DNA from 4 places in the Rhizobium sp. AN68 genome. Region 1 is predicted to be linked to each of the others. Evidence: riboswitches for the same ligand, from Rfam matches in the RefSeq annotation. Region 1 holds a riboswitch; each other region holds the start of a gene.
The links. A riboswitch is a leader RNA that binds a small molecule or an ion and turns the genes downstream of it on or off. The one in region 1 is predicted to bind cobalamin.
Positions count from the first base shown of each region.

Region 2: linked by a shared signal. The riboswitch ahead of nrdH (glutaredoxin-like protein NrdH) and the one ahead of RBH71_RS26160 (DUF1636 family protein) in region 1 are both predicted to bind cobalamin.
Region 3: linked by a shared signal. The riboswitch ahead of bluB (5,6-dimethylbenzimidazole synthase) and the one ahead of RBH71_RS26160 (DUF1636 family protein) in region 1 are both predicted to bind cobalamin.
Region 4: linked by a shared signal. The riboswitch ahead of RBH71_RS16785 (CbtB domain-containing protein) and the one ahead of RBH71_RS26160 (DUF1636 family protein) in region 1 are both predicted to bind cobalamin.

Region 1 is NZ_JARWMI010000003.1:2,719,731-2,727,591, forward strand. Features, by position in the region: gene cobN (cobaltochelatase subunit CobN) at 1-657, opposite strand, end outside; gene cobW (cobalamin biosynthesis protein CobW) at 663-1,700, opposite strand; gene RBH71_RS26160 (DUF1636 family protein) at 1,697-2,083, opposite strand; cobalamin riboswitch at 2,238-2,453, opposite strand; gene cobO (cob(I)yrinic acid a,c-diamide adenosyltransferase) at 2,581-3,198, shown strand; gene RBH71_RS26170 (cobyric acid synthase) at 3,200-4,657, shown strand; gene cbiB (adenosylcobinamide-phosphate synthase CbiB) at 4,644-5,609, opposite strand; gene cobD (threonine-phosphate decarboxylase CobD) at 5,608-6,654, shown strand; gene RBH71_RS26185 (L-fuconate dehydratase) at 6,636-7,861, opposite strand, start outside.
Region 2 is NZ_JARWMI010000003.1:9,452-17,312, forward strand. Features, by position in the region: gene RBH71_RS13045 (ROK family transcriptional regulator) at 1-411, opposite strand, end outside; gene RBH71_RS13050 (sugar ABC transporter substrate-binding protein) at 678-1,700, shown strand; gene RBH71_RS13055 (ABC transporter permease) at 1,924-3,006, shown strand; gene RBH71_RS13060 (ATP-binding cassette domain-containing protein) at 3,006-3,788, shown strand; gene RBH71_RS13065 (nucleoside triphosphate hydrolase) at 3,785-4,414, shown strand; cobalamin riboswitch at 4,546-4,770, shown strand; gene nrdH (glutaredoxin-like protein NrdH) at 5,026-5,247, shown strand; gene nrdI (class Ib ribonucleoside-diphosphate reductase assembly flavoprotein NrdI) at 5,260-5,658, shown strand; gene nrdE (class 1b ribonucleoside-diphosphate reductase subunit alpha) at 5,646-7,835, shown strand; gene nrdF (class 1b ribonucleoside-diphosphate reductase subunit beta) at 7,852-7,861, shown strand, end outside.
Region 3 is NZ_JARWMI010000003.1:1,504,887-1,512,747, reverse strand. Features, by position in the region: gene RBH71_RS20445 (NAD+ synthase) at 1-203, shown strand, start outside; gene RBH71_RS20440 (VOC family protein) at 352-729, opposite strand; gene RBH71_RS20435 (TolB family protein) at 922-1,752, shown strand; cobalamin riboswitch at 1,881-2,067, shown strand; gene bluB (5,6-dimethylbenzimidazole synthase) at 2,165-2,881, shown strand; gene RBH71_RS20425 (DUF2865 domain-containing protein) at 2,951-4,051, opposite strand; partial or broken gene RBH71_RS20420 (NADP-dependent malic enzyme) at 4,187-6,501, opposite strand; gene RBH71_RS20415 (UDP-2,3-diacylglucosamine diphosphatase) at 6,731-7,567, shown strand; gene dgcA (N-acetyl-D-Glu racemase DgcA) at 7,813-7,861, opposite strand, start outside.
Region 4 is NZ_JARWMI010000003.1:768,989-776,849, reverse strand. Features, by position in the region: gene RBH71_RS16800 (type 1 glutamine amidotransferase family protein) at 1-447, shown strand, start outside; gene RBH71_RS16795 (hypothetical protein) at 551-865, opposite strand; gene RBH71_RS16790 (CbtA family protein) at 870-1,586, opposite strand; gene RBH71_RS16785 (CbtB domain-containing protein) at 1,598-1,780, opposite strand; cobalamin riboswitch at 1,946-2,171, opposite strand; gene RBH71_RS16780 (c-type cytochrome) at 2,263-3,183, opposite strand; gene RBH71_RS16775 (c-type cytochrome) at 3,270-3,704, opposite strand; gene RBH71_RS16770 (LysE family translocator) at 3,820-4,449, opposite strand; gene RBH71_RS16765 (helix-turn-helix transcriptional regulator) at 4,583-5,308, shown strand; gene RBH71_RS16760 (metallophosphoesterase) at 5,413-6,282, opposite strand; gene RBH71_RS16755 (superoxide dismutase) at 6,415-7,017, opposite strand; gene RBH71_RS16750 (hypothetical protein) at 7,238-7,582, shown strand; gene RBH71_RS16745 (GNAT family N-acetyltransferase) at 7,587-7,861, opposite strand, start outside.

The DNA of each region.
Region 1 (7,861 bases):
CGCCGCATCGGCCGCAAGAAGCATGGAGCGGTAAAAGAGAATGGGAAGGACAGCTGCACCGGCGGGAAAACCGGCGCAGGCTTCCGCCTGATCCACGACGCCTTTACCCGGCCGGTAAAAGCCGGCTTTCGGCAGCGGTTGAGCCTCGATATCTGGCCATGCGCCACCACTTACAAGGGCAGCAAGACCAATGGCAAGCCGGTCCATATTTTCCCGCCCACCCTCGCGGAAGAAGGCGAGGACGGACGCCAACGTCTGGCGATCAACGGTCGAGGCTGCTTCGAGCTTTTCGTCTCTCTCACTGCATTCACCCGGCAGGAGCATAAGTTTTATGCCACGCCGCCGCGCCATCGTGCTGAGCTGATCAACGCCATAGCGCCAGCGCTCCGCGCCGCCGAGAATCCGGATAAGGATGACACGGGCATGTTCGGCCGTCTTTTCAATCCACAGATCGACCGACATCGGATGCCGAAGCTCGGAGAGGTTGGCGGCAGACAGGGACGGAAGCGCGCCATCTGCCTGCCGCCATGCCTGTTCCAGCCCGGCAAGATCGCTTGCCGAAAAAGACAGCATCACCACATCCGATCGCGGCTGGTTGAGATCAACCGGCTCGATCAGGTCGTCCAGAGACGAAGATGTGGTGGCGAGAATGTGCATTTCTATCAGGCGGCCAGCATCTGTTCGATCTTTTCGCGGTTGAGGCCTTTTTCGCCTATGACGACGAGGCGGCTGCGGCGCTCTTCACCGGCCGCCCAGGGACGGTCATAATAATGGTTGACGCGGCTACCGACAGCCTGCACCTGCAGGCGCATCGGCTTGGTGGATACTTCGACGAAACCTTTGATGCGCAGAACATTTTCCGCAGCCGCCGTCTCGGCGATACGAGCCGCCAGCGCTTCCGGATCGGTCACGGCCGGCAGGTCGATGACGAAGCTGTCGAAATCGTCATGTTCGTGGTCGAGTTCACCATCGTGATGGGTGCGGCGGTTTTCGATATCCTCTTCAACCGCAAGACCGAGGCCGATCAGCACGGCCGGATCGATGACGCCATTCGAGGCGACGACGATCTTTGCGGCCCGCGGCAAATGCTCGAGAATATGAGCCTTCGCCTTGTCCAGACCGGCGCTATCGAGCAGATCCGCCTTGGTCAGCACGATAAGATCGGCACAGGCGATCTGGTCCTCAAAAACCTCTTCGACCGGATCGTCGTGATCGAGGGCTTCGTCATTTGCGCGCTGGGCGGCAAGGGCTTCCATGTCATGCGCCACCTGACCCTCGGCAAGGGCAGCGCCATCCACCACGGCAACCACAGCGTCAACCGTCACGCGGCTCTTGATGGCCGGCCATTGAAATGCCTGCACCAGCGGCTTGGGCAGGGCAAGGCCGGAGGTCTCGATGAGGATATGCTCCACCTTCGGCTGCCGGCTTAGAATCTGTTCGATGGCCGGCTGGAAATCATCCGCCACCGTGCAGCAGATGCAGCCATTGGCCAGCTCAACGATGTTTTCCTCCGGGCAGCTCTCAATGCCGCATCCCTTGAGGATATCGCCATCGATGCCGATATCACCGAATTCGTTGACGATGATGGCAAGCCGCTTGCCATCAAGCTTTTCGAGGAGACCGCGCAGCAGCGTGGTTTTTCCAGCCCCCAGAAAGCCGGTGACGATGGTGCAGGGAACGCGGTCCAGAAGGGTGCTCATGATCTCTCCTCGGTAAAATCGAATGGGGGAATGCGCGCCACCATGCCGCGCTTCAATGTGTCGGGGCGGCCGCGCCAGGGCATCAGGCCATCTGCGGAGGCGGCCAGCATTTGCGCGCCCGTGAGCAGGTCTTCCGCGTCGTTGGGCGTCAGCCCGCCGAATACATAGGACCAGCCATCGGCACCGCGCAGCACGGCACTGAGGCCTCGTTTGCAATTGGCAAGGCAATTGACGGAGCGAACATCGATGCCGGAGTCACGCGCTTTTGCGATGGCAGCTTCCGCAAGGATGGTGCCGGGGCGCGGCTCCGCATTGGGATCGGTGTCGTCGCGACAGCTTCGGCAGACAAAAACGACCACGCCAGAAGCTGTGTTGGCTTCCATTGTCCCGTCCGCACAAGAAGATGTTGTGGTAATATCCAAACCGTTCCGCTTTCCGCGCCTTTAAACTCATCGGGGTGCGGATGTCGAAAACAGCGCACTGAAAAGCGCGGCTGCAAATCAATTCGACCGGCTGACCGGAGCACCCCGCCCGGGAGACGTTTTTTCCTGAAACGGCAGGTCTCCTGGCTTGCGGCTTTAAAACACCCTGCACCACCTTCCCGGGCCAATTTTATGGTCCAGTGGCTTCATAGTGCGGGCTTACCGCTTACAGTTGCGGGGGCAGCCACGGAATGACCCGTTATGGGGTGGAACCGTGTTCCCTCTTAGCTTTTCCCGTTGCCGGGAAAAGACCGTCAGTGCCTTACCCTTAGGCTGAACGGGCGTGACGGTCAATGCTGCCGGCTTGTCGATTGCCGGGTGCGGCAAATTGAGTATAGTCGCCGCTCCGAATGGCGGGGGCATACGGTCCCGCGCCGCTGGACGAGAAGGAAAACGCGATGACACGCGATATCAGCGACAGCGAAGCCGAACGCCACCGGCAGAAAATGGTCAACCGCAAGACGGTTCAGGATGCCGAAGTCGCGGAAAAGACCATCGAAAAAGGTCTGCTGATGATCAATACCGGCCCTGGCAAAGGCAAATCCACGGCCGCTTTCGGCCTTGCCCTGCGCATGCTCGGCACAGGGCGGCGGGTCGGCGTCGTGCAATTCATCAAGGGCGCATGGTCGACGGGTGAACAGCAGGCCCTGACTTTGTTCGGCGACAGGGTGGAATGGCGCACTATGGGCGAGGGGTTTACCTGGGACACGCAGGACCTGAAGCGCGATGTCGCGGCAGCTACAAAGGCCTGGGAGGAAGCGAAAGCACTGATGGCCGACGAGACGATCGGATTGCTGGTTCTCGACGAACTGAACATTGCGCTCCGCTATGATTACCTGCCGCTGGAAGAGGTCGTCGAAACGCTTTCCAACCGTAGATCCGATCTGCATGTCATCGTTACCGGCCGCAACGCCAAACAACCGTTGATCGACGCTGCCGACATGGTGACGGAAATGACCCTCGTCAAACATCACTTCAAGGCGGGCGTAAAGGCGCAGGCCGGGATAGAATACTGACATGACTGCACGTGTGCTGATGTTTCAGGGAACCGGCTCGGATGTCGGCAAATCGCTGATGGTGGCTGGCCTTGCCCGCGCCTTCGTCAGGCGTGGCCTGTCCGTCATGCCGTTCAAGCCGCAGAACATGTCGAACAATGCGGCGGTCACTGCCGATGGCGGCGAGATCGGTCGCGCGCAGGCGCTGCAGGCGCGGGCAGCAGGCGTTCCGCTGTCGGTTCACATGAACCCGGTGCTTTTAAAGCCGCAGAGCGAAACCGGCGCACAGGTCGTCGTACAGGGTAAAATTGTCGGCAATGCCAAGGCTGCCGATTATCAGCACATGAAAGCCGGGCTGATGCCGCGTGTGCTGGAGAGCTTCGAGCACCTGAAACAACAGGCCGATCTGGTGCTGGTGGAAGGGGCGGGAAGTGCTTCCGAAATCAACCTCCGCGCCAACGACATCGCCAATATGGGTTTTGCCCGCGCCGCAGATGCTCCCGTGATTCTGATCGGCGATATCGACCGGGGCGGGGTCATCGCCAGCCTCGTGGGCACAAAAACCGTTCTCGAACGCGATGATGCCGCGATGATAGAGGGCTTCATCGTGAACCGCTTTCGCGGTGACCCTACGCTGTTTTCAGACGGCATGCGGATGATCGCGGAAAAGACCGGCTGGGCGTCCATCGGGCTATTGCCGCATTTTTCCGATGCTGCGAAATTGCCGGCGGAGGACGCCCTTGGGCTTACCGGCCCGGCGCAACAAAAGCCCGGCGCGAAAATCCGCATTGCCGTGCCGATCCTGCCGCATATCTCCAATTTCGACGATCTGGATCCGCTCGACATGGAGCCGGATGTGGAACTGATCCGAGTGCGGCCGGGCGAGACCATTCCCGCCGATTGCCGGCTGGTTCTGCTCTGCGGTTCGAAATCCACCATAGCTGATCTGACCGTGCTGAAAAATGCAGGCCTCGACATCGACATCAAGGCACATGTGCGCCGCGGCGGTTATGTTCTCGGTCTCTGCGGCGGATACCAGATGCTTGGAAAAACCGTTGCCGACCCTGACGGCATCGAAGGACCACCAATGACGGTCGAGGGGTTGGGCCTGCTGGATGTGACGACGGTTTTGACGGGCGACAAGAGGCTCGTTTCCGTGCAGGGACAGAGTTTCGACGGAATTCCATTATCCGGCTATGAAATGCATGTTGGCGAGACGACGGGTGCTGCGTGCAACCTGCCATTTTCGACCATTGACGGGCATGCCGATGGCGCAATTTCGCCCGATGGCCGCATCTTAGGCACCTATATCCACGGCCTGTTTGCGGATGACCGCCAACGCGGGGCGTGGCTTGAGCGGCTTGGTGGGTGGGGCACTGAATTGAACTATGATGCGCAGGTGGATGCCGTTCTTGATCGCCTGGCGGCCCATATGGAGAACCACCTCGATCTCGACAGACTGCTTTCTATAGCGCGATAAGGATTGCCAGCAATCCGAACAGCGCGATCAGCAGGAAGTCTGCGATCCTCGCCAGCCTGAGCGCTGTGCGAATATCGCCAGCAACCAGTGTCGCTCTTCCGCCTTCGCCCATGAAACGAGCGTCGATCATCTGCCCGCCATAGGAGCGCGGCCCGGCCAGCGCAAAGCCCAGTGCCCCGGCCAGTGCCGCCTCCGGCCAGCCGGCATTGGGAGAGCGGTGATGCCGCGCATCGCGGCGTATCGCGGCAATTGCCCCTTTCGGTGATGCACCCTTCACGAAAAACGCGGCGACCACGAAAAGACCGCCGCTCAGTCTCGATGCCGGCAAATTGACCAGATCGTCCAGCCGGGCCGACGCCCAACCAAAGGCCTCATGGCGTGGCGAGCGATGACCGATCATGCTGTCGGCCGTGTTGATTGCCTTATAACCCGCACCGCCTGCCAGCCCCAGAATACCAAGCCAGAGGGAAGGGGCGACAATGCCGTCAGAGAAATTTTCAGCCAGACTTTCAATCGCCGCCCGGCAGATTGCCGCCTCATCCAGCGCCTGCGGATCGCGCCCGACGATCATGGAGACAGCTTTGCGCCCGCCGTCAATCCCCTCGCGTTCCAGCGCAATGGCGACGGCCTCCACATGCTGTTCCAGACTTTTTTGGGCCGGAAGTGACGCCCCAAGCACCGCAACAAGCAACAGACCAAGGGGCAATAAAAGCAGAACAGATTGCACTAACCATGCAACAAGCACCGTCAGCACCAGAAAAACGGAAAGCGCCACGATGCCTGCCGCCTTGCGCTGTGAAAATGAAGCACTCTCCCGGTTCCATTTTTTGTCCAGCAGCGCGATAAGCGAACCGATCCAGGTGACGGGATGACCGATGCGTTTGAACAGCCAGTCCGGATATCCAGTCAGGCGTTCGATCAAGAGCGACAGAAAAGCGAGAGCGAAGAACATGGGCGATAAGGTACCGGAAAAAGCGCAGGCTGCGATCCGTCACGGCGGCAATCTCGGCAAGGCGCGCCTGATGTTTCCTGAAGCGCCGGAACCGTGGATCGACCTGTCGACCGGGATCAATCCGCACTCCTACCCGCATTCTCCCGTTCCCGCCAGCGCATTTGCCCGCCTGCCGGAGCCTGACGCGGCCGAAGAATTGAAAAGGCTGGCCGTCGCCTCTTTCGGCGCACCATCAGCCGGGCATGTGGCTCTGTCCCCCGGCACCCAGATGCTGATGCCACTGCTGGCTCACCTGGCACTCGAACGCGGAGCGAAAAGCGGAGCCGTGCTCTCCCCCGCTTATGCCGAACATGCCCGAACCGCGCGCATGGCCGGACTGACCGTGACCGAGGTAGACCATATCGGTGATCTGTCAGCGTACGACTATGCGGTGGTGGTCAATCCCAACAACCCCGATGGTCGCGTCACTGATCGAGAAGCTTTGTGGTCGCTGGCCGAGGCGATGCGCCGCAAAGGCGGCCTGCTCGTCGTAGACGAGGCCTTTATCGAGACAGGACATACGGAAAGTCTTGCGAATGCCGCAGGGCGCGACGCGCTGGTGGTACTGCGATCCTTCGGCAAGTTCTATGGCATGGCAGGGGTCCGGCTCGGTTTTGCGCTTGCGCATCCCGACATCGCTGCCGAGCTGGAGGCAAGGCTTGGCCCCTGGGCAGTATCCGGGCCGGCGCTCAATATCGCGACGCAGGCTTTAGCGGATAGGGAATGGCAATCAGCCATGCGCCTCCGGCTTGCGGCAGAAGCACAGCGTATGAGTGAATTGCTGGAAAAAGTGGGCCTGAAGATTGCCGGCGGTACGTCCCTGTTTACCCTGGTGCGGGACCACCGGGCCAAAGAACTGTTCGATCACCTTGGCCTGCACGGCATTCTGGTGCGCATTTTTGATGAAAGGCCGAACGACATGCGTTTCGGCCTTCCCGGCAGCGAAGCGGAGTGGCAGCGCCTCATGGAAGCGCTGTTATCCTTCAATCATCCCTTGAACGTGTAGGTCGCAATAGAATCCGGCTTCATTTCAATGGAGAAACCGGGCAGCTTCGGCGGCATGTACGCGGCATTGCGAATATCGCAGGGTTCGATGAAATGCTCGTGCAGATGGTCGACATATTCGATCACGCGGCCTTCCTTGGTGCCGGAAACCACGAGATAGTCGATCATCGACAGATGCTGCACATATTCGCAAAGGCCGACGCCACCGGCATGCGGCCAGACCGGCAAATTGTATTTGGCAGCAATCAACAGAACCGCCAGCACCTCGTTGAGACCACCCATGCGGCAGCTGTCGATCTGCACGACGTCGATTGCACCTTCGGCGATGAACTGCTTGAACATGATACGGTTCTGGCACATTTCGCCGGTTGCCACCTTCACGGAGCCGATGGCTGCACGGATCTTGCGATGGCCGGCGACATCGTCCGGGCTGGTCGGCTCTTCAATGAAGAAGGGCTTGGCGAAGGCAAGTTGCTTGACCCATTCAATCGCCTGATCCACTTCCCACACCTGGTTGGCGTCGATCATCAGATAACGGTCGGGGCCGATCACCTCGCGGGCGATGGTGAGGCGGCGGATATCGTCTTCGAGATCACGGCCAACCTTCATCTTTACATGGTTGAAACCGGCATCGATCGCTTCCTGGCAAAGACGGCGCAGCTTGGCGTCGTCATAACCGAGCCAGCCGGCTGATGTGGTGTAGCAGGCGTAGCCTTCGTTCTTCAGCGTCTCGATACGTTCCTTTTTGCCGCTTTCGGCTTTTTTGAGGATCGCAAGTGCATCGTCCTTCGTCAGCACGTCAGTCAGATAACGGTAATCGACGATATCGGCGATTTCTTCCGGGCTCATATCGGCAACAAGCTGCCAGACCGGCTTTCCCGCCTTTTTGGCCAGCAAATCCCAGACAGCATTGACGACAGCGCCGGTGGCGAGATGCATCGCGCCCTTGTCCGGGCCGATCCAGCGCAGCTGGCTATCACCAGTCAGGTGGCGCCAGTATTTGCCGGGGTTCTCGGTCACCGTCGCCAGATCGGTTCCGACCACCAGATGGCGCATCGCCTTGATGGCCATGCAGCAAATCTCATTACCGCGGCCAATGGTGAAGGTCAGCCCGTGGCCTTTCAGTTCCGGTTCATCGGTGTCGAGAATGACGTAAGCCGCCGAATAATCCGGGTCGGGGTTCATCGCATCCGAACCATCAAGGCTCT
Region 2 (7,861 bases), 2.7 Mb from region 1:
AATCCATTCCGGCATAGGATAGGGGTAAGTTCTGCGGAGCTTCAGCTTGATCCGGCCGACGAAATCCATCAGCACCAGATCGACGCTGCGACGGCCGATTTTTACGCCAAACGAGAAGACGGCATCGGGATTGAGGCGCATCGGCGTCGAAGGCTGCCCGACTTTGCCGCGCAGTCTTTCGCCACGAATAAGAAGACCGTCACTTTCGAGCGAGCGCATGATGACCGAGACAGTCTGCGCCGAGAGACCGCAAAGCCTGGATATTTCGGCTTTCGACAAGCCGCCGTGGCGGCGAACCAGCGACAGCACAAGCCGCTCGTTATAAGCACGCACCCCAATCTGGTTGGCGCCGCCGCTCATATCCATGTTGGTGGACGGCGCGGGCGGCGCCGTCTCGACAGATTGTCTCATAGTTTCATCCTCCCGCCCGCCATATCCGCCGCGACCGATACATGCAGGCTTTATGGCAATCTTGCTATCGCAACGTTAAACGACGCGGCGATATTCCTCCCTGCCGCTTGTTAGAATGCCATACGGAATTAATAATTCAATCGGATTTATTTATTGACAGCCGTTTCCTTTGGTGGTTCCATCTGTGTCAACGGTCGCTGTTCTCGGAGGAGACGAGATCGTCGGGTAACCGTCACGGTACTCAAACATTCAATGGGAGGATTACAATGAAGACGACTGTTTCCGCTCTTCTGGGCGCGCTTGCGCTCGGCGTTTCTTTCGCGTCCGTCGCGTCCGCCGCCGATACTTCGGTTTGTCTTATTACCAAAACCGACACCAATCCCTTTTTCGTCAAGATGAAGGAAGGCGCTACCGCCAAGGCTAAAGAACTTGGCGTGACGCTGAAGTCCTATGCCGGCAAGATCGATGGCGATTCCGAAAGCCAGGTGGCCGCGATCGAGACATGCATTGCCGATGGCTCCAAGGGTATCCTGATTACCGCATCGGACACCAAGGGCATCGTTCCGGCCGTGCAGAAGGCGCGCGATGCCGGTCTTCTGGTCATCGCCCTCGATACACCTCTCGAACCCGTTGATGCCGCTGACTCCACTTTCGCTACCGACAATCTTCTGGCCGGCGAGCTGATCGGCAAATGGGCTGCCGGCACCCTCGGCGACAAGGCCAAGGACGCGAAAATCGCCTTCCTCAACCTTACGCCTTCCCAGCCAACCGTTGATGTTTTGCGCAACCAGGGCTTCATGAAGGGCTTCGGCATCGACGTGAAGGACATCAACAAGATTGGTGATGAAGACGACAAGCGTATCGTTGGTCATGATGTTACCAACGGTAACGAAGAAGGCGGCCGCTCTGCGATGGAAAATCTGCTGCAGAAGGATCCGACCATCAACGTCGTTCACACCATCAACGAACCTGCAGCTGCCGGTGCTTACGAAGCGCTGAAAGCCGTCGGACGCGAAAAGGATGTTCTGATCGTTTCCGTCGATGGCGGTTGCCCTGGTGTCAAGAACGTTGCGGAAGGCGTGATCGGCGCGACGTCTCAGCAATACCCGCTGCTGATGGCGGCACTCGGCGTGGAAGCCGTCAAGAAGTTTGCCGACACCGGTGAAAAGCCGAAGCCGACGGCAGGCAAGAACTTCTTCGACACCGGCGTAACGCTGGTAACCGACAAGCCGGTCAAGGGTCTCGATTCGATCGACACCAAGGAAGGCCTGAAGAAGTGCTGGGGCTGATACTACACCGTTGAAATCGGCGGGGGGCAATTTGCCCCCGCCCTTGAACCGGAATGGTTTAAAAGAACGATCTGGGTGATCGGACAGGAACAAACGAGCGCGCCCGGCGTCCGTGGACGTAACTGAGGCACGCTTCTCAACAGTTTGAATCTACGCATTGTCCCCTCCGGAAAATAATCCCGGGTTCGGGGCTGATGCGATGGAGCGATCGGGAGGAAAATCCATGAGCGATCAGCCAGTGCGGGCTCAACCGCATAATGAATTTGAAAAAGTGCTGTCGGGAAGTTCGACCCAGGTCGCTGCTTTCGATACGCAAAACAAGAGTTTGCTTGAAAAATTCCAGCACTTTCTGCATTCCAGCCCGGCGGCCGTACCGCTGATCGTTCTGGTGTTGTCGCTGGCTGTCTTCGGCATGACCCTGGGCGGCAAGTTTTTCTCGGCCTTTTCGCTGACCCTTATCCTTCAGCAGGTGGCAATCGTCGGCATCGTCGGCGCGGCACAGTCGCTGGTCATTCTGACTGCGGGTATCGATCTTTCGGTCGGTGCGATCATGGTTCTGTCCTCCGTCGTCATGGGACAGTTTACGTTCCGCTATGGTTTGCCTGCCGAACTCTCGATTATCTGCGGTCTCGCAGTCGGCGCATTTTGTGGCTTTATCAATGGCGTGCTGGTTTCGCGCATGCGGCTGCCGCCCTTCATCGTTACACTGGGCATGTGGCAGATCGTGTTGGCCACCAATTTCCTCTATTCGGCCAACGAAACGATCCGCTCACAGGATATCGTCCAACAGGCGCCCATTCTCCAGTTTTTCGGCAACAATGTCCGCATCGGCAGCGCCGTCTTCACCTATGGCGTCATTGCGATGGTTCTGCTGGTTGCCCTGCTCTGGTATGTGCTGAACCGCACCGCCTGGGGTCGACATCTCTATGCAGTGGGTGATGATCCCGACGCAGCCGAACTTGCCGGCGTTAACGTCAAGCGCATGCTGACGACTGTCTACACACTTTCCGGGCTTATCTGCGCCTTCGCGGGCTGGGCTCTCATCGGCCGCATCGGCTCGGTATCGCCGACCGCCGGTCAGTTCGCCAACATCGAATCCATCACCGCAGTGGTCATCGGCGGCATATCGCTGTTTGGCGGACGCGGCTCTATCATGGGCATGATCTTCGGCGCGCTGATCGTCGGTGTCTTCTCTCTCGGCTTGCGACTTATCGGAACAGACCCACAATGGACCTATCTGTTGATCGGCGTCCTTATCATCTTGGCTGTCGCAATCGACCAGTGGATCAGAAAGGTAGCAGGCTGATGGCAAAAGAACCTATCCTCACAGCACGCAATCTCGTTAAACGCTACGGTCGTGTGACTGCGCTCGACAATGCCGATTTTGACCTTTATCCGGGCGAAATCCTCGCCGTCATCGGTGATAACGGTGCTGGAAAATCCTCTCTCATCAAGGCGATTTCCGGTGCGGTGACACCCGATGAAGGGGAGATCAAGCTTGAAGGCAAGCCGGTACAGTTCCGCTCGCCGATCGAGGCGCGCAAGGCTGGTATCGAAACCGTTTATCAGAACCTTGCGCTGTCTCCCGCATTGTCCATAGCCGACAATATGTTTCTCGGCCGTGAAATCCGCAAACCCGGTATTCAGGGAAGCCTGTTCAGGGCACTGGACCGTCCGGCGATGGAAAAGTTTGCCCGTGAGAAACTCTCTGAACTCGGCCTGATGACGATCCAGAACATCAATCAGGCGGTGGAAACCCTCTCCGGCGGCCAGCGCCAGGGTGTTGCGGTGGCGCGTGCAGCCGCCTTCGGCTCCAAGGTCGTCATCCTTGACGAACCGACGGCGGCGCTCGGCGTCAAGGAAAGCCGCCGCGTTCTCGAGCTTATTCTGGATGTGCGCGCGCGAGGGCTACCGATCGTTCTCATCTCGCACAACATGCCGCATGTTTTCGAGGTTGCTGACCGGATTCATATTCATCGGCTGGGCAAGCGTTTATGCGTCATCAATCCGAAGGACTATACCATGTCCGACGCCGTCGCCTTCATGACGGGCGCCAAGGAAGCGCCAAAGGAAACGCTGGCCGCATGACGTTGAAGCTTGAAACGATCGTCGAAGATGTTCTTCGGCGGGCAGAGGATAAATCTCGTTTTATCATTGCCATTGCCGGTCCCCCTGGGGCCGGCAAATCCACGCTGGCGGATGCCCTGTGCGGTGCCCTCGTGGCGCGCGGCGAGGCTGCGGCTGTCCTGCCCATGGACGGCTTCCATATGGATAACGGTATTCTCGAAGAACGGGGGCTCTTGCCGCGAAAAGGCGCACCGGAGACCTTCGACGTGCGCGGCTTTCTTGATATCGTCTCCGCAGTTCGTCAGGGCGGGCAAGAAGTTCTTGTCCCGGTTTTTGACCGCTCCCGCGAAATAGCCATTGCCTCCGCTCGCGCCATCGCGCCAGAAACACGCTTCATCCTTGCCGAAGGCAACTATCTGCTGTTGAGCGAGGCGCCGTGGACGAAGCTTTCCGGCAGCTTCGATCTTACCGTCTTCGTAGGCCCATCCGTTGCGGTGCTCGAGGAACGCCTGCGGGATAGATGGCAGGGCTATGGTCTCGATGCGACCGAGATTCACGCCAAACTGTTCGAAAATGATCTTCCCAACGGAAAGCGGGTGATTGAGAACTCCCGCCCCGCCGATATTCGCATCGATATCTGGGAATAACCCGCCGCTTCCGTCCGTAGGCGGCATCGAGCATTCACCGTTAAGCCTTTGTTGACCATGTGTTGAATCTTTTTGATCCACAGGGTGGGGCTTTCGCATGTCTAATTATTGACGAAAAAAATTCCTCATATACTATATGTGGTGTTCAAGGTTCTTTCGATTCGCAAGCGTCGGGAGCTAAGACGGGAATTCGGTGCGCAACACCATTATGGTGAAGCAATGCCGAAACTGCCCCCGCAACTGTAAGCGGTGAGCATCGTTCCGATTTGAGCCACTGGCGCTAAGTGCTCCGGGAAGGTGGGAATGGATGTTTTGACCCGCAAGTCAGGAGACCTGCCTTGAGCGAAAACGTCCACGGGCGGGGTGTCCGGAAGGAAGGTGTATGACGCAAATGAATTGCGTGCGCCCTTTTCTGCCGCCTCCAGAACAAGCTTCGGGGTGAAGTCATGCCAGTGCATTTTTATAAGTTTCTACGCTCGTCGGCGTAGACAGCGATCTTACGCGGCCTGACCCGCGCGCCTCGCCAGAATGACAGAACCATCGCCACCCGCTTGTGATTGCAGGCGGGCAATGTTGAGCCGTGCGTAAAAGCGGCTTCGAAAGAGGAAACTATGACCGTCACCGTTTACAGCAAGCCCGCCTGCGTCCAGTGCACTGCCACCTATCGTGCGCTTGACCGCATCGGTGTCAGCTACGAGATCGTCGATATCTCCGAAGATGCGGATGCCCTCGATCACGTTCGCGGCCTTGGTTACATGCAGGTTCCCGTGGTCGTTGCCGGCGAACGCCATTGGGCGGGTTTCCGTCCGGACATGATTGGCTCGATCAGCTGAGGAGGCGATGCGATGGGGCTGATCGTCTATTATTCCAGCCGGTCTGAGAACACTCATCGCTTCCTTCAGAAACTGGGGCGACGATTGCTTCGCCTGCCGCTCGGCGCCGAGGAAGACGTTCCTCACGTGTCGGAGCCCTATGTTCTCGTCACCCCCACCTATGGGGGTGGCGGCATGAAAGGAGCTGTACCGAAACCGGTTATCCGGTTTTTGAACGAGCCCTCAAACCGAAATCTCATTCGCGGCGTCATAGCGGCGGGAAATACGAATTTTGGCGCAGCTTTCGCATCCGCCGGAGATATCGTGTCGCGTAAATGCGCGGTGCCGTTTCTCTACCGCTTCGAGCTTCTCGGCACGGAGGAAGATGTCGCCAACGTCAATCATGGATTGGAACGATTTTGGACACGCTGACCTCGAGCGCGGTGCGCAACACGGATGCCAAACAACAAGTAACCGCTGCGCAGAAACACCTGGACGCGGGACTGGACTATCACGCGCTGAACGCGATGCTGAACCTCTACGATGAAAACGGGAAGATCCAGCTCGACAAGGACCGCCTTGCGGCACGGCAATATTTCCTTCAGCACGTCAATCAGAACACGGTGTTTTTCCATAATCTCAGGGAAAAGCTCGATTATCTCGTTACCGAGGGATATTACGAGCAGGAGGTGCTGGACCAGTATTCCTTCAATTTCGTCCGTGACCTCTACGACGAGGCCTATGCCAGAAAGTTCCGTTTTCCGACATTTCTCGGCGCCTTCAAATATTATACGTCCTATACGCTGAAGACCTTCGACGGAAAGCGTTACCTGGAGCGTTATGAGGACCGCGTCTGCATGGTGGCGTTGGCTCTGGCGCGTGGCGACGAGCAGCTTGCCCGCGATCTGATGGATGAAATCATTTCCGGCCGCTTCCAGCCGGCAACCCCGACCTTTCTCAACGCTGGCAAGAAAAGCCGCGGTGAGCTGGTTTCGTGTTTTCTGCTGCGTGTGGAAGACAATATGGAAAGCATCGGCCGGTCCATCAATTCAGCATTGCAGCTTTCCAAGCGTGGCGGTGGCGTAGCACTGTCCCTGACCAATATTCGCGAAGCCGGCGCGCCGATCAAACAGATCGAAAACCAGTCCTCTGGCGTCATTCCTGTCATGAAGCTGCTGGAAGATTCGTTCTCCTACGCCAACCAGCTTGGCGCGCGCCAGGGCGCTGGCGCGGTCTATCTGCATGCCCACCACCCGGACATCATGCGTTTCCTCGATACCAAGCGCGAAAACGCCGACGAAAAAATCCGCATCAAAACCCTTTCGCTCGGCGTGGTGATCCCTGATATCACCTTCGAACTCGCGAGAAACAACGAGGATATGTACCTGTTCTCGCCGTATGATGTTGAGCGGGTCTATGGCGTGCCGTTTACCGAGATTTCCGTCAGCGAAAAATATCAGGAAATGGTCGCCGACAGCCGCATCCGCAAGAAGAAGATAAAGGCACGCGAGTTCTTCCAAGTCATCGCAGAAATCCAGTTCGAAAGCGGTTATCCCTATATCATGTTCGAGGATACGGTGAACCGCGCCAATCCGATCGCCGGCCGTATCAGCATGAGCAATCTTTGCTCGGAAATCCTACAGGTCAGCGAGGCGAGCGAGTTCAACGACGATCTCTCTTACAGCCATATGGGCAAGGATATTTCCTGCAATCTCGGCTCGCTCAACATTGCTTCAGCAATGGATTCGGCTGATTTCGGCAAGACGATCGAAACCTCCATCCGGGCGCTGACGGCCGTTTCTGACATGAGCCACATCTCGTCTGTCCCTTCCGTGGAAAAGGGCAATGATGCGAGCCACGCCATCGGGCTTGGTCAGATGAACCTGCATGGCTATCTGGCGCGCGAGCGCATCTTCTACGGCTCCGAAGAGGGCATCGATTTCACCAATATCTATTTCTACACGGTGACCTATCACGCCATCCGCGCCAGCAATCGCCTCGCCACTGACAGGGGCCAGAGCTTCAAGGGCTTTGAAAACTCCAAATATGCCTCGGGCGACTACTTCGATAAATATACCGACCGGGAATGGCTGCCCGCGACGGAAAAGGTCCGCGACCTTTTTGAGAAAGCTGGCATTTCCATTCCGACACAGGAGGACTGGAAAGCGTTGAAGCAGGCCGTCATGGAGACCGGCCTCTATAACCAGAACCTTCAGGCCGTGCCGCCCACAGGCTCGATCTCCTATATCAACCACTCGACCTCCTCGATCCATCCCATCGTCTCGAAGATTGAAATTCGCAAGGAAGGCAAGATCGGCCGTGTTTATTATCCGGCTTCCTACCTTTCGAACGACAATCTCGAATATTATCAGGATGCCTACGAAATCGGTCCGGAAAAGATCATAGATACCTATGCGGCGGCCACCCAGCATGTCGATCAGGGTCTGTCGCTGACGCTGTTCTTCCGCGATACGGCAACGACGCGCGATATCAACCGGGCGCAGATCTACGCCTGGAAAAAAGGCATCAAGACCATCTACTACATCCGTTTGCGCCAGATGGCGCTGCAAGGCACGCAGGTTCAGGGCTGCGTATCCTGCACGCTCTGAATTGAGGGACAAGACAATGAATATTG
Region 3 (7,861 bases), 1.2 Mb from region 1:
TGGAGTGCCTGGTGGAAAAGGAAATGTCGGTCGAGGAAATCCTCGCGCGTGGCCATGATATCGCGACGGTGCACCGGATCGAGCATCTGCTCTATCTCGCCGAATACAAACGCCGCCAATCCGCGCCCGGGGTGAAGATCACCAAGAAGAACTTCGGCCGCGATCGCCGTTATCCGATTACCAACCGGTTCAGGGACAGGTAGTCGAAGGAGGGCATGGGGGAGCTTGCTGGACCCCGAATCTAGTTCGGGGTGACGGAGTGCGGATGCTGCGACTTCGCCATATATCGATGGCGAAGAAGCATCCTTTTCCTCCAACGGCGCGGACACGCCGCGCCGTCTCCCTATCTCGTTAAATAACCTGCCCCACATCGATGCGGTTACCATCCGGGTCTTCGAAAACGAAGGCCCGCAGGCCATAATCCTTGTCCTGCAGACTTTTGATGATGCGAAGCCCGTGGCTTTTGCAAAGCGCGTGCAGCGCGTCGGCGTCGCTGACCAGCATATGCGCCACATTGAAGGGGGCCGGTTTGTGCGTCGACTGCAATGTCAGGTGCAACTCGGCATTACCTTGTTTCAGGATCATGAAACCGACAGGGTTGCCGTTTTCGAAGGTCTTTTCGAAGCCCAGCACACGGACATAAAAGTCATGGGCCTTCTCGATATTCTTGACAGGAAGCATTGCGGCGATCCGACCGAAGCGGATGCCGTGATCGGCGATGGTGTTCATCGCGGAACCTCGGATCTGGGAGAAACGGGCAGGGGTGCGGGCGGTGCCGGAACGCTGCTGTTTTTTCCTATTTGAATTTGCAGGGCGGTGCCTGCGGCAATAGGATCATAATCACGGCGGTGGCGGATGCAAACGGAATGTTTGTGCCATTCAACGCTCCACGCCAGACGATCGACAGGCCCGGGAGGCAGCATGCGCAGTTCCATCGAAATCTTCAACATCCGCAATCGGCAGATGCGGGTGGTGTGGCAGACGCCGGAGCTGTTCGAGGCTCCGAACTGGTCGCCGGACGGGAAATACCTGCTTCTGAACTGCGACGGTCTGCTTTATCGCCTGTCACTTGCCGGCGACCCTTCGCCGGAAAAGGTCGATACCGGCTTTGCGACAATCTGCAACAATGACCACGGCATTTCGCCTGACGGTTCGCTTTATGCCATTTCCGACAAGGTGGAGTTCGGCAAGAGTGCCATCTATCTGCTGCCTTCGACGGGCGGAACGCCGCTTCTGATGACTAAGAACCTTCCGTCCTACTGGCACGGCTGGTCGCCGGACGGGAAAGGTTTCGCCTATTGCGGTATTCGCGATCAGGTTTTCGATATTTATTCCATGGACATAGACAGCGGCGTTGAGACACGCCTTACCCATGGTGAGGGCCGCAATGACGGGCCGGATTATTCGCCGGATGGAGAATGGATCTATTTCAACTCCAGCCGCACCGGCCAGATGCAGATCTGGCGCGTGCGGGTGGATGGCTCGGCCGTCGAGCGTATCACCGACAGCGTCTATGGCGACTGGTTCCCGCATCCGTCTCCCAGCGGTGACAAAGTCGTCTTCGTCTCCTACGACGCCGATGTCTTCGACCATCCGCGCGACCTCAACGTGCGCGTGCGGCTGATGGATATGGATGGTGGCAACGCCGAAACGCTGTTTGACCTTTTCGGCGGGCAGGGAACGATGAATTCGCCCAACTGGTCACCGGGCGGGGATGAGTTCGCTTATGTGCGGTATTTTCCCGTTGGGTGATGCGGTAGGGAGTGCTTCAGCCGGCGCGCGTCCGCGCGGCGGCTGAAGGCCGCAATACGCAGGTGAGGTGGCCACGGTCACATTGCCGCATCGCTGCGCAAGATACTTGTATTTGCAATCTTTGTTGCTCATAAGCTTCTTCGTCAGGTGCCTGCCCTTTACGGCGGGAGAATCGGGAATCCGGTGCAAGACCGGAACGTGCCCAGCGCTGTGAGGCGGATGCCCTTTTTCTTGATGCCACTGAATCCATTCGGGAAGGCGAAAGTGGGCGGATGAAGCCGAGTCAGAAGACCGGCCTGACAGAATAGACCAGACCGCGTGGACGGCGGCAGGTTGTTGCAGCAGCGCGTCGTGCAGGCGAAAACCGGAGCCGGTTTTCGTGGCGGCGCGCCAGCATTGTTGGGGATAGACGATGCCGACCGATCCACTCGCGACCAGTTCGCTCGACGCCGATGCATTCGATCACGCGCTTTCGCCCGCCTACCCGTTTTCCGAGGGGGAGCGAGAGGCGATCTACCGTGCCATCGAAACCCGCCGTGATGTGCGCGACCAGTTCCTTCCGGATCCATTGCCGGAAGATGTGGTCGAGCGCTTGCTGAAGGCGGCGCATTCCGCGCCCTCAGTCGGTTTCATGCAGCCGTGGAATTTCACGCTCGTCACTGACGGTGCGGTCAGGCAGGCAGCTTGGGTTGCCTTCAGCCGCGCCAATGGCGAGGCGGCGGCGATGTTCGAGGGGGAGCAGCAGGCGCTTTACCGCAGCCTCAAGCTTGAGGGCATCCGCAAGGCGCCGCTCAGCATCTGCGTCACCTGCGATCCGACGCGTGGCGGCAAGGTGGTGCTGGGCCGTACCCACAATCCGCGCACCGATGTCTATTCCACCGTCTGCGCCATCCAGAACCTCTGGCTTGCAGCGCGCGCCGAAGGCATCGGCGTCGGCTGGGTCAGCATTTTCCACGATAGCGACATTCGCACCATTCTGGAGATCCCCGACCACATCGAGATCGTCGCCTGGCTATGCCTCGGCCGCGTCGATACACTTTATACCGAGCCGGAACTGGCGGTGAAGGGTTGGCGCCAGCGCGTGCCGCTGGAGGATTTGGTATTTCGCAATCGCTGGGGCGGGCGGTAAAGAGAACACGCGACCGTCTTGTGAGTGAGATAGAGCGTTGCCAACTCCATACCGTGTGCTTGATGGGAGCTATTGCTGCGGCTGTATACCCTTCAGCGCCGGGTTCTTCAGGTCGATCCGGCCTGTCTGGTCGGGCAGGAATTTAGGGCCGATGACGCGGACCCTGCTGTTGTTCGGGTCATAGTCGCGTTCCGGAACCGGTTGTTCCGGCGGCTTTGCGGCCTGCTGCAGTTCGGTGGGTTTTTTGGGGGTGTCACCTTGCGGTGATGGAATGGTCGTGATGCTGGAATAGGGTTTCTCAGCTTCCGGCCGCGCAGCCTCCTGCTGCTTCATCTCCTCGTGATAGGCGGCCATGTTGCAGGCGCAGCCTGGGGCTTTGGTTGAGGCATTTCGATAAGCAAAGGCGGTCGGCAGGTCCTTATAGGGCTTTCCTGTTTCAGCCGAGACCATGTCAGCCGTTTCCTGCTCCGTCATGGAGTGGAAATAAAGCTCCGTCTGCGTACCCGGACACATTTTCTGGCATTGTTCGGCCTGCGCACGGAAATCGAGCGGCGAGGCATTGGAAGCGATGGGGAAGAACGAGCCGTCGCAGGTGCGCACGCACAGCGTCCTGAGCCCGCCTTCCGCAGCGGCATTGGGGTAGGGCGAAAGCCCTGCCTGTCCCGGCGGATTGCTCTGTTCGCCGAAGGCGTCGGGGTAACGTGTCACATCGGGTGCCGTCGGCTGGCGCGCTTCCGTTTCCGGAATGGCGCTGCAGCCATTGGCGTCAAGGGCGGCGAGAATGCGCTGGCGTCTGATGTCGCCATCATCGCTGCCCTGGGCCGCCATGGCATCGTCGCGGTCACGGATGATGGCATCGCGTTCGCTCTGCGCATCCGCCATCGCGTCGCTGATCTCCGCGCAGAGTTCGGCATTCGGGCTGCCATAAACGGTGACGCTTGCGGATGAACAGCCGTAACGGCGCAGATCGTTCCTGATCCTGCGGATCTCGATGTTCTGGCGGGTGAGCGCATTGGCGTAACGCCGTACCTCGGCGGTGTTGCCGATGACACGCGGCGGTTCGCGCAGCTGCGCATAAAGCGTATCGCAGACCTGATCCGCGAAAGCAGCGGCCGGGGCGATGAAAACAAGGGGAAGCAGGAGGCCGATAATGCTGCGGCGCCGGGTCAATGGTGCGATCCGTTCGATGTCCCCGGCCGGTGGCGAGGGTGTTATGCTTCGGGAAATCCGTGTTTCAGGAAGATAACATAAGCTGTTGCCGCAATGCGGCAACAGCATGTTCAAAACTGCGTTAATGCGCCTTCATCAGACCGAAGGGTGCGATGCCTGCACGACGGCAAAGGCCGCCATGTTGACAACGCCGCGCGAGGTGACGCTGGGCGACAGGATATGGGCGGGAAGTGCCGTGCCAAGCAGGATGGGGCCGACATGCAGGCCCTCCGTCAGCGTGCGGGTGACGCCGAGCGTGATGTTTGCGGCATCGAGGTTCGGGAAGACCAGCAGGTTCGCTTCGCCGGTCAGCACGCTGTTGGGCATGGCGCGCTTGCGCAGCGCTTCCGAAAGTGCCGAGCCGCCCTGCATTTCGCCGTCCACTTCCAGTTCGGGTGCTGCTGCCTGCACGATCTTCAGGGCGCGGCGCATCTTGCGGGCGCTTTCAGAATCGCGCGACCCGAAATTGGAGTGGCTGGCGAGCGCGATCTTCGGCGTGATCCGAAGCGGCGGATTTCCTTTGCCGCGAGAATGGCCATTTCAGCCACTTCTTCGGAGGTCGGATCGTTGTTGACGAAGGTGTCGGTGAGGAACAGCGCGCCCTGCTGGGTGATGAGCAGGCTGAGGCCTGCGAAAGAGCGAACGCTTTCCTGCTTGCCGATGATCTGGTTCACGTCGCGCAGGTGCCGGTCGTAACGGCCTTCCAGACCGCAGATCAGCGCATCCGCCTCACCACGCTTCACCGACAGCGCGCCGATGACCGTGGAGTTGGTGCGCACGATGGTGCGGGCCGCCTCCGGGTTGATGCCAGCGCGGCCGACGAGGGCGAAATAATCATCGACGTAGTCGCGGTAACGCGGATCGTCTTCGGGATTGACCACCGCAAAATCGGTATTCGGGCGGATACGCAGGCCGAAGCGCTTCAGGCGCGTTTCGATGATCTGTGGGCGGCCGATGAGGATCGGGATGCCGGTGCCTTCTTCCAGAAGCACCTGGGCGGCGCGCAGCACGCGCTCGTCTTCGCCTTCAGCAAAGATGATGCGCTTCTTTTCGGCAACCTTGGCGGCGTTGAAGACCGGTTTCATGATGAAGCCGGAACGCCAGACGAAGCGGTTCAGCTGGTCGAGATAGGCTTCGAAATCGCTGATCGGCCGGGCGGCGACACCGCTTGCGGCGGCAGCACGGGCAACGGCCGGCGCGATGCGCAGGATGAGGCGCGGATCGAAAGGCGAGGGAATGAGGTAGTTCGGGCCGAAGATCGGCGTTTCGCCGCTATAGGCCTTGGCGGCGACTTCCGAGACTTCCTCGCGGGCAAGCTCGGCAATGGCCTGCACGGCGGCCATCTTCATTTCCTCGTTGATCGTGGTTGCGCCGCAATCCAGCGCGCCGCGGAAGATATAGGGGAAGCAGAGCACGTTGTTGACCTGGTTCGGGAAATCCGAACGGCCGGTGCAGATCATCGCATCCGGGCGGGCAGCACGGGCCACTTCCGGCATGATTTCCGGATTGGGGTTGGCAAGCGCCAGGATCAGCGGATTTTCCGCCATACGCTCCAGAAGTTCCGGCTTCAGCACGCCTGCCGCCGAAAGACCGAGGAAGACATCCGCGCCGTCGATCGAGTCGGCCAGAACCCGCTTGTCGGTCTTTTGCGCGTAAACTTCCTTCCACTCGTCCATCAGCGAGTTGCGGCCGTCATAAACGAGGCCCTCGATATCGTGGACCCAGATGTTTTCTTTCTTTGCGCCCATGGCGACAAGCAGGTTGAGGCAGGCGAGGGCTGCCGCACCGGCGCCTGACGCAACGATCTTGACGCTCGAAAGCGATTTTCCGGCCAGTTCCAGCGCGTTGGTGACGGCGGCGGCGACGATGATCGCCGTGCCGTGCTGATCGTCGTGGAAGACCGGGATGTTCATCTTCTCGCGCAGCTGGCGCTCCACCTCGAAACATTCGGGCGCCTTGATGTCTTCAAGGTTGATGCCGCCGAAGGTGGGTTCCAGCGCTGCGATGGTGGAGACCATGTCGTTGATGCCGGGCGCATCGATCTCGATATCGAAAACGTCGATGCCGGCGAATTTCTTGAAGAGGACGGCCTTGCCCTCCATAACAGGCTTGGACGCAAGCGGGCCGATATTGCCAAGGCCAAGCACTGCCGTACCGTTGGAAATCACTGCAACGAGATTGGCGCGGGCGGTATATTCCGCCGCCATTTCCGGATTTTCATGGATGGCGAGGCAGGGGGCGGCGACACCCGGCGAGTAGGCAAGCGCCAGATCGCGCTGGTTGCCAAGGGGCTTGGTGGCCTGGATTTCCAGCTTGCCGGGGCGCGGGTAGCGGTGGAAAAAGAGCGCCTGTTCCTCGATGTCGGCCTTTGCCGTGTTGGCGGGCGTGTTGTTCTTATCGTGAGAGGTCATGTCTTCCACCGTCATGTCTGGTTCAATTCCGGCCCTCTGAATACAACAAACTTTCCCGTGGTACAGCCGTTATTTGCCGCCCCCTTATGCAAATGCGGGCATGGCTTATTCGCGTTTTCGTGATGCCATCAGTCATATTCCATACAAAAACCGGCCATTGTCATGTTGCTGCAACACGAGTCTGGTTCTGAGAGGGAAGAAAGCCGCAGGGACGCAACCGAACAAGGGGATTAAATCCGTGGCCGGTCAAATTGAAACCAGACAGTTCAGAACGCTTTTCATTTCGGATGTCCATCTCGGTTCCAAGGCGGCCAAGACGGATTTTTTGCTCGACTTCCTGAAACATCACGAGGCCGATACGATCATCCTGGTCGGTGACATCATCGACGGCTGGCGCCTGCGCCGCAGCTGGTACTGGCCGCAGGGCTGCAACGACGTGGTGCAGAAGTTGTTGCGCAAGGCCCGCAAGGGAACGCGCATCGTTTACATTCCCGGCAACCACGATGAATTTCTGCGCGAGTTTCCGGGCATGCATTTCGGCGGTATCGAAGTGGCCGAGCGCATGATCCACGAGGCGGCAGACGGCAAGAAATACCTCATCATCCATGGCGACGAGTTCGATGTGGTGGTGCGCAATGCCCGCCTGCTCGCCTATCTCGGTGACTGGGCCTACGACGCGGCGATTGCGATCAACATCGTCCTTGCTGCGGTGCGCCGCCGCATCGGTCTGCCTTACTGGTCGTTCTCGGCCTGGGCGAAATTGCAGGTCAAACACGCCGTCAACTTCATCGGCGAGTTCCAGCGCGTAGTGGCCGACGAGGCGCGCCGCAACAATGTGGATGGTGTGATCTGTGGCCATATCCACCACGCCGTGATGGAAGACATGGACGGCATCCGCTACATCAACACCGGCGACTGGGTGGAAAGCTGCACGGCGATTGCCGAAAATGCCGATGGCACTTTCGAGCTGATCACCTGGATGCAGACGAGCGATGTCCCTTCGCAGACATCGGACGAGATGGAGCCGGTGGATATTCCAGGTCTGATTGGCAAGCACGCGGCCTGATTGGGGTTTGTTCAACAGGCAGGGCGATCCCTAAGCGCGGGATGGTTCAGCTCTCTGTAGTCATCCTTGGGCTTGTCCCAAGGATCTGCAACCGATTGATTTCGCGCGACGTGGATAGATCCTCGGGACAAGCCCGAGGATGACGCCGAGTGTGAGGCAAGGCTGGTCATACAGTTTACGTGATACTGCAAAGACTATTGCGATGTGCGGCGTAGTGCTTTCACACGAAACCCGAACGACGGCTCTTATCCCCACAACTCCGGCTGCGGCGGATAAACCAGCGAACCCTCGTAA
Region 4 (7,861 bases), 2.0 Mb from region 1:
CCCGTGGTTTCAATGGGCGGGCTCAACGTTACGCCCGACACATCCTATGACGCGCTTGATCCTGCTAACATCGATGCGCTCGTCATTCCCGGCGGCCTCAGCTGGGAAAAGGGAACGGCTGTCGATCTTGGCGGGCTGGTACAGCGGTTTCGCGAGAAGGGCCGACTGGTTGCCGGCATCTGCGCGGCTGCCAGCGCGCTTGCAGGCACGGGCGCCCTTGATGACGTCGCCCATACCGGAAATTCGCTCGCCTCTCACAAGACCTATCCGTCCTATCGCGGCGAAGCGCTCTATCGCGACCAGCCGAAGGCGGTCAGCGATGGCGGCATCGTAACCGCAGCCGGCAGTGCACCCGTCAGTTTCGCGGTGGAAATTCTGAAACACCTCGGCCTCTTTGGTCCGGAAGCCGAGGCGGAACTTCAGGTTTTCGCGGCGGAGCACCGGTGAGGCTCACCTTGGTGTCGAGAGTTTTGCGGATCCTCCCACCTCATTCCTGTGCTTGTCACAGGAATGAGGTGGTGGGGAAGTTAAGCCGCGAGACCATCACAAATCACCCCTGATCAAGCACCCGGCAGACACGGAGCGCGACATCCCCGCCCTCCCCCGCAATCGCACGGCGGATATCGCGGCTGTTGAGATGCAGACTGCGACCGGCCGGCAAAGCCGAGCGTTTTATCTTGGCAAGGGCTGCGGCCGTAAAGGCAGCCTCATTCTCATGAAAATAGGCGAGCGCCGCTTCCCGTTCCGGGCTGACGCCAAGGACTGCCTTGAAAGCAAGGCGATGCACGGCGCAGAAAGCGCCGTGACCGGGAACGGCAAAACGCAGCGCATCGAGTTCCTCACTCCATTCGGCTGCGCCCTGCATGGTTTCAAGCCTGCTGGAAGCGCTTCAGGAAAAACGCGCTCAATGTTCCGAGCAAGGCCCAGAAGACAAAGCTGGTCACGGTGGCGGCGACGATGAACTGTCGTTCCAGCGGCAGCGGTGCCAGCGCATGTTCACCTTCCGGCGGCAGGGGCGCGCCCACCACATGTGGAGCAACGATCAACACCATTGCGAGCACGATTGCCCAGGGTTCGCGGCGGAATGCGATCAGCGCAATGCCGCCTGCGGTCGCCGCAACCGTCGAAAGCCACCAGATTTGACGCGCCTCAAGCGCGGCCGCCGGGCTGCCCGGCAGTTCCGGCGGCAGGCCGATCATCGGCGCAAGCATGACGGCGGCAAAACCGGCCACACCCCACAAAAGGCCTTCGCGCCAGCCGGCATCGGTGCCGCGCAGCGAGATGAGGCCGGTCAGCACCAGCGCATAACCGATGGCAGTCAGCACGTTGGCGGCGACCGTATAGGCGGTGCGCTCGAAGCCGTCGGCCGGAGACCAGGCTTCCTCGTTATGTTCGTGCGCGGGAACGGCAGCGCCGGTCGTGGCCGGAGCATCGTGGCTGTGGGGCGCTTCGCCACCGGCATTTTCATAGGCTTCCGCCTTCAGGATCAGCGGCGTGGTGCCGAAAGCCTGCATGGCCGAAACGGCGAAGCCGCCAACGATGCCGACGAGGACGGCGGTAAAAACGATATTGCGAAAGAACGACATGCTTCCCCCCCTCAATGGCAAGGGAAAGCATTGGCATGACGTGTGTCATGCGCGGCGTTGTGAACGGCTTCCACATGCGAAAAGCCGACAAAACCGACGACGAACAGGCCAAGCACGATCGCCGTCAGCGATTGCGCGAAGCTGCCCGTTTTTGCTGAAACGGCGGCATTTGCCGTATTCTGGTTGATGGACATGGTGACCCCTCTTACGGCGCGACCCCGCGCCTTTAGACGCGGCGGAACGGCAAACGCCGTGCAGCCGCATGCGATACACTTCACCACGGGGATACGAGACTGACACAGGGCGGCACGTTCAAGCACCACCACCCTGAAATTCCGCTCTTCCGGACACCCCGCCGGCATGGACATTTCCGTGATGGCAGGTCTCCTGGCTTACGGGTCAAAACCTGAAACACCTTCCCGGCATTGCCCTCGCCCATATCCGGCGAGATGCTTACCAGTGGCATTTCGTTTCAGGCTCTCCGCTCACAGTTGCGGGGGCAGCCACGAATGAGGATGTCTCCCTATCGTGTTCCCTTTTCACCTTCCGGAACGCCCGGAAGGAACCATCACAGGATCGTTATCCGATGGGTGTGGGTGGGAGTCAATGGCAGGCCGGCGTGAGAATTGCGCGCCGCGGCTGGATGCCGGATCAAGTCCGGCATGACGGCAAAGGGCTACCGTGCCGGGATGGCCTTCAGATAGGCGGCGATCGCATTGCGGTCTTCGGCCGTCAGATGCGCCATGTTCTGCTGCACCTTGACCATGGAGCCGCCGACGCTGTCGAATTCCGGGGTGAAGCCGGTTTCCAGATAGTTGGCAATATCGGCCGCCTCCCAGCTTCCGACACTCTGCGAGCCGGGGGTAATATCGGGAATGCGGCCCTCGCCTTCGGGATTTGGACCACCGGCCAGCCATTTGCCATCGAGAAAACCGCCAAGCGCATTGCGCGGCGTGTGACATTCGCCGCAATGGCCCGGGCCTTCCACCAGATATTGGCCGCGCAGCAATTCGGCATTGGCATCGGCAAGCTCGACGCGGGGTGGCGCGGATGTATCGAAATAGAGGAATTTCCAGCCGCCCAATGCCATGCGCATGTTGAAGGGGAACGGCAGTTCATGATCCGGCGCGTCATTCTGGCTGGCGGGCAGAACCCGCAAATAACCGAAGAGGTCGTTGATGTCCTTCTGCGTCATGCGGGCATAGGAGGCGTAAGGGAAGGACGGATAGAGATGTTCGCCGTTCTTGCCGACGCCGCGCGTCATCGCATCGCCGAATTCCGAAAGCGTCCAGCCGCCAATGCCATGCTGCGGATCGGAGGAAATATTGGGCACATGGAAGGTGCCGAAGGGGCTTTTCAACGCTTGCCCGCCCGAAAGCGTCAAAAGCGCATCGCCCTTGGCATCTGGTGCCGCATGGCAACTTGCGCAGCCGCCCGCCCAGAACAGCGTTTCGCCATTGGCAAGGTCCGGCTCGCCAAGGCTCACCCAGTGGCTGGGTGCCTGACGCACAGGCGCGGTGACCCAGGCGAAAATGCCGAAACCGGCAATGGCCGCCACCGCGATCCCGCCCGCGAGCTTCGTCCAAATGGAGGCCATGACCCCTCTCCCCATTATCACCTGATGAGATCAGGCATCATTCCCGCTGAAAAAAACGCCGCCGGGAAGCGGCGTTCTTAATAGGATCACTTCTTCAGACGGTAGGTCTGGTGGCACGCACCACAATCGGCACCGAGGGTCTGCATGGCGGCGGTGACGCCTGCCTGATCGGCGGGAAGGCTGGCGAGGACCTTGTCCGCATCGGCACCGAGCTTGGCGGCCTTGGACTTGAAGTCATCGAAATTTTCCCAGATCGCGGGTGCCGCAGAACTGCCGGTCTCGCTGCCCGGGGGAAACTGGTCGGGGAAAGCCTTGGCGTTGGTGCTGATGGTCGTCACGGCAGCCTTTACGGCTTCGGCGTCATAAGGCTTCTGGCCCTTGGAGATGGCAGCAAGCGCCCCCATGGAGCCGCCGATCTGCTTCATCATGCCTTCACGTTTTTCGACTTCGCCGGCAGCGTAGACCGCTCCGGCGCAAAGACAGCCGAAAAGCATGGCCGCCGCGATGGTTTTCAGTTTCATACACTCTCTCCTTGATTCCGGCAGATGCCGAACGCGCGATAACGGCGCGAGGATGCCCTTTCCGCATGGCGAAAAGAAGTCACATTGCAGTGAATTTCCCCAAGAAAACAGAAGTCTAGGAGAGTGCTTCCCAAAGCGTAACCAGGGCTGCGGCAATCAGCATGAAACCGGCGGCGCGGCCGATGAAAATCGTCGCGGCAGGCGAGGAAACGAGCCATGCCCGGCTTTTATCCGCCGTCAGCGCCAGAGCGCCATAGACCGTGAACTGCGTGATGGCCACCATCGCGCCCATTACCAGACCCTGCATCCAGATTGGACCATAGTCGGGTTTGAGGAATTGCGGATAGATCGCCATCATGAAGAGATAGGCTTTCGGATTGGAAAGGCAGGTGAGAACGGCCCGCCAGAACGCCTTTCTGACAGAGGCGCTCGCCTGCGCCTCATCGCCATTGACGGTGATGGCGCTGCGCATCAGGCCGACGCCGATCCAGACCATGTAAGCGGCGCCGGCGACCAGCAGCGGCAGGAACAGCGACGGCATCCAGGCGGCAAGCATGCCGACGCCCAATGCACCGTAAAGTGAATGCACCATGCCGCCGGCGCTCATGCCACTTGCGGCGGAAAGCCCGGTTCTTTTGCCACCCGTCAACGCACTTGCCAGCACGAACAGCATATCCATTCCCGGCAGGATGATGATGCCGAACAGGACCAGAAAGAAAAGCCAGAGATTTTCGGCGTAACTCATGTCAGTATCTCCCAAAACAATTTTCGACACATTCGGGAAAACTCATGTTTCTCAATGTGTTTTGCTGCTTATAGGAAAAGCCAACTGACAGCGTTGTGTCAGTTGCGTTGGGAAACCACCGGGAAAAACGGCAATGCGCAAGGCATCGAGACTGTTCGAGATCATCCAGATCCTGCGGGTGGCGCGCAGGCCGATCACCGCGCAGACCATTGCCGAGGCACTGGAAGTCACGGTGCGCTCGGTCTATCGCGATATTTCGGCCCTTCAGACCATGCGCGTGCCGATCGAAGGCGAACGCGGCGTCGGTTACATCCTGCGTCCCGGCTTCAACCTGCCGCCGCTGATGTTTTCCATCGAGGAGACGGAGGCGATCGTGCTTGCGCTCGCCATGGTCGCGCGCACGGGCGATATCGAATTGCGGCAGGCGGCCAAAAAGGTCAGCGACAAGATTGCGGCATCCCTGCCCGAACCCCTGTCGAAAACCCTGTCGGCCAATGCCCTGCACGCCTGGGGCAGCATCGCGCCCTCACCCGCCGGCGTCGATCTTGCCATGGTCAGGCGGGCGGTGCGCGACGAGGAGCGGTTGGACATAACCTATGGCGATGAAACCGGCACCGAGACCCGGCGACAGATCCGGCCCATCGCCACGATCTATTATTCGGAGACGACCAATATCGTCGCCTGGTGCGAACTCAGGCAAGCGATCCGCAATTTCCGCTCCGACCGCGTTCTGACCTGCAAGACAACCGGCAGCTTTTTCAAGATGGAAGGCGAAAGGTTGCGGCAATTGTGGATGAGCGGCTGGCAGAGCAATCAGCTGGGGACTTCGGAACGAACGACGAATCAAGCCGGCGCGTAAAGCAACTGATTTAGCGCGTCTTTCAATCTTCGTTGTGTGTCGGTGCCCCCGTCTCAACCGCCATTCCTGTGACAGTGATGACGGTTGAGAGGGTGGTACTGACTTCAAAGCACGGCAGCGTTATGCCGCAAGTGCTCCAGCACCCTATCGTCTTCCCGCCCGAAACCGCGGATGACGATTCGGTCGGCAAACACATCGGCAATGGCGAAGGTGTTCTGGTCTGGCGTATCCACCATGCCCTTGAAGTTGACGAAGTGAGTGTTGCCCTGCACCCCGTAATTGCCCTCATGATTATGGCCGCTGAACCATGCGAGGACCGAAGGGTGTACATCCAGAAGATCGAGGATGCGGGGCGCGTCCCACATATTATGGGCGTTGTCCGGATAGACCGGATAGTGGCAGAGAATGACCACTTTTTCACCCGCCGCATCCGCCTTTTGCAGAACGGTCCGCAGCCATTCGAACTGTTCGTCGCTGAGCGACGCATTCCAGTCCTGCGCATTGATCGCACCCACCTCTTGCAGGCGCCTCAGACGCTCTTGCGCCAGCGTGCGGCGCGGATCGCCCGGCGGCGGGGCAAACAGGCTGACCTCGTTGCCGTCAAGCACCACGAAACGTATCTCACCGATGGTGAAATCGTGCCAGGGCGACGCCATGCCGAGGCGGGCATGGATGGCGGACAAGTGTTCGGCGGCAACGGCGAAATCGTGATTTCCCGGCAGCATCACCGAAGGGTGGCGAAGCTGCTCGTAGACGCCAAGGATCGCATCGAAATTTTCAAAACCGCGATCAATGATATCGCCCAGCGTTACCACGAAGGCCAGTTCCTCGCGATTGAAGGCGTCGATCGCTTCGCCAAGCTTTTTCGGGCTTTCGGCATAATACCGGCCCATATCCGGGCGGGGTTCGGCATCGGCATATTGGGGATCGGCAACGATGCCGAATGAGAAGAGCGGTGTGGTTTTTTCAGTCATGATGCGCCGCGATAAACCGGGCGGATGACAGGCTTGTGACAAATGGGAGCGACACGCTGGATTGTCGACCTCAAAAGCAGAACACCCGGCCTTTGGGGGGCCGGGTGCTCAGAAAATTACAATCCGCAAAACTTACTTGGAAGCGGCTTCGTAACGCTCCAGGACATAGTCCCAGTTGATGAGGTTGTCGACGAAGGCTTCGAGGTACTTCGGACGCAGGTTGCGGTAGTCGATGTAGTAGGAGTGTTCCCATACGTCGACGCCGAGGATCGGTTCTGCGCCATGAACCAGCGGGTTTTCGCCGTTCGGGGTCTTGGAGATTTCGAGCTTGCCGTTCTTGACGGAAACCCATGCCCAGCCGGAGCCGAACTGCGTGGTGCCGGCAGCGATGAAATCAGCCTTGAACTTGTCGTAACCGCCGAGATCGGAGGCGAATGCCTGTTCCAGCTTGCCCGGCAGCTTGTTGCCGCCGCCGTCCTTCTTCAGCCACTTCCAGAAATGGACGTGGTTGTAATGCTGGGCAGCATTGTTGAAGAGACCAGCATTGGTGCCAAAGGACTTCTTCACGACTTCCTCAAGCGAAAGGTCGGAAAGACCGGCTTCCGCCGCCAGCTTGTTGCCGTTGTCGACATATGCCTTGTGGTGCTTGTCGTGATGGAACTCGAGCGTCTCGCGCGACATGTATGGTGCAAGCGCGTCGTAGTCGTAGGGGAGTTCAGGAAGTTCGAAGGCCATGGTTTTTACTCCTTTTTGCAGCGGGTTACCGCTCCTAGAAACCGTGTGAGCGGACCATAGGAGCGAACCTCTGTTTGGGCAACCTGTGAAATATCAAAATGTTCCGACAAAAGAGAAAATTCCTCTCAAGCCAGCCGCCACCACATTTGTTTCACAACCCTGGCGTACTGTTTTCCACCCTATCGGTTCGCTTTTGATGAAATTGCAGGAAGGAAATTCCATGACCCGCTCCATGATCCATTGCGCGCTGCTTCTCGCCGCCTTCTCCTCGCTGGCGCTTCCGGCCGTCGCATCGTCTGACGATGCCTGGAAGGAATTCGTGGCGGATGTGCAGACGGCGTGCCTTGGCGCCGGCAAAGACATGATCGAGGACGCCAAGGTGGTGGTCGATCCGGTGGGCAGCGAGAATTATGGCCTCGCCGTCCTCACCGGCAAGGCCAAGGGCGCGGATGCGACGATCAGCCATATCTGCGTTTACGACAAGAAGACCAAGGCCGTCGAACTCGGCAGCGAGCTTGCCGGCGATACGCTGAAGGTTGAAATCCCCGGCTCCACCAAGCCCTGAGGTTTCAGAAACGGGGCGTGGTGTCGCCATCGCCCAGCGCGCGCTGCATCAGCACCGTGTCCAGCCACTGGCCGTGTTTCCAGCCGATGGACTTGAATGTGCCGACATGCTCGAAACCGGCGGCGCGGTGCACACCGATGGAGGCGGCGTTGGCGCTATCGCCGATGACCGCAATCATCTGCCGAAAGCCGCGCGAAGTCGCATCCTCGATCAGCGCATCGAGCAGCTTGCGGCCAATTCCCATGCCCTTCATGGCCGGATCGATATAAACGGAATTCT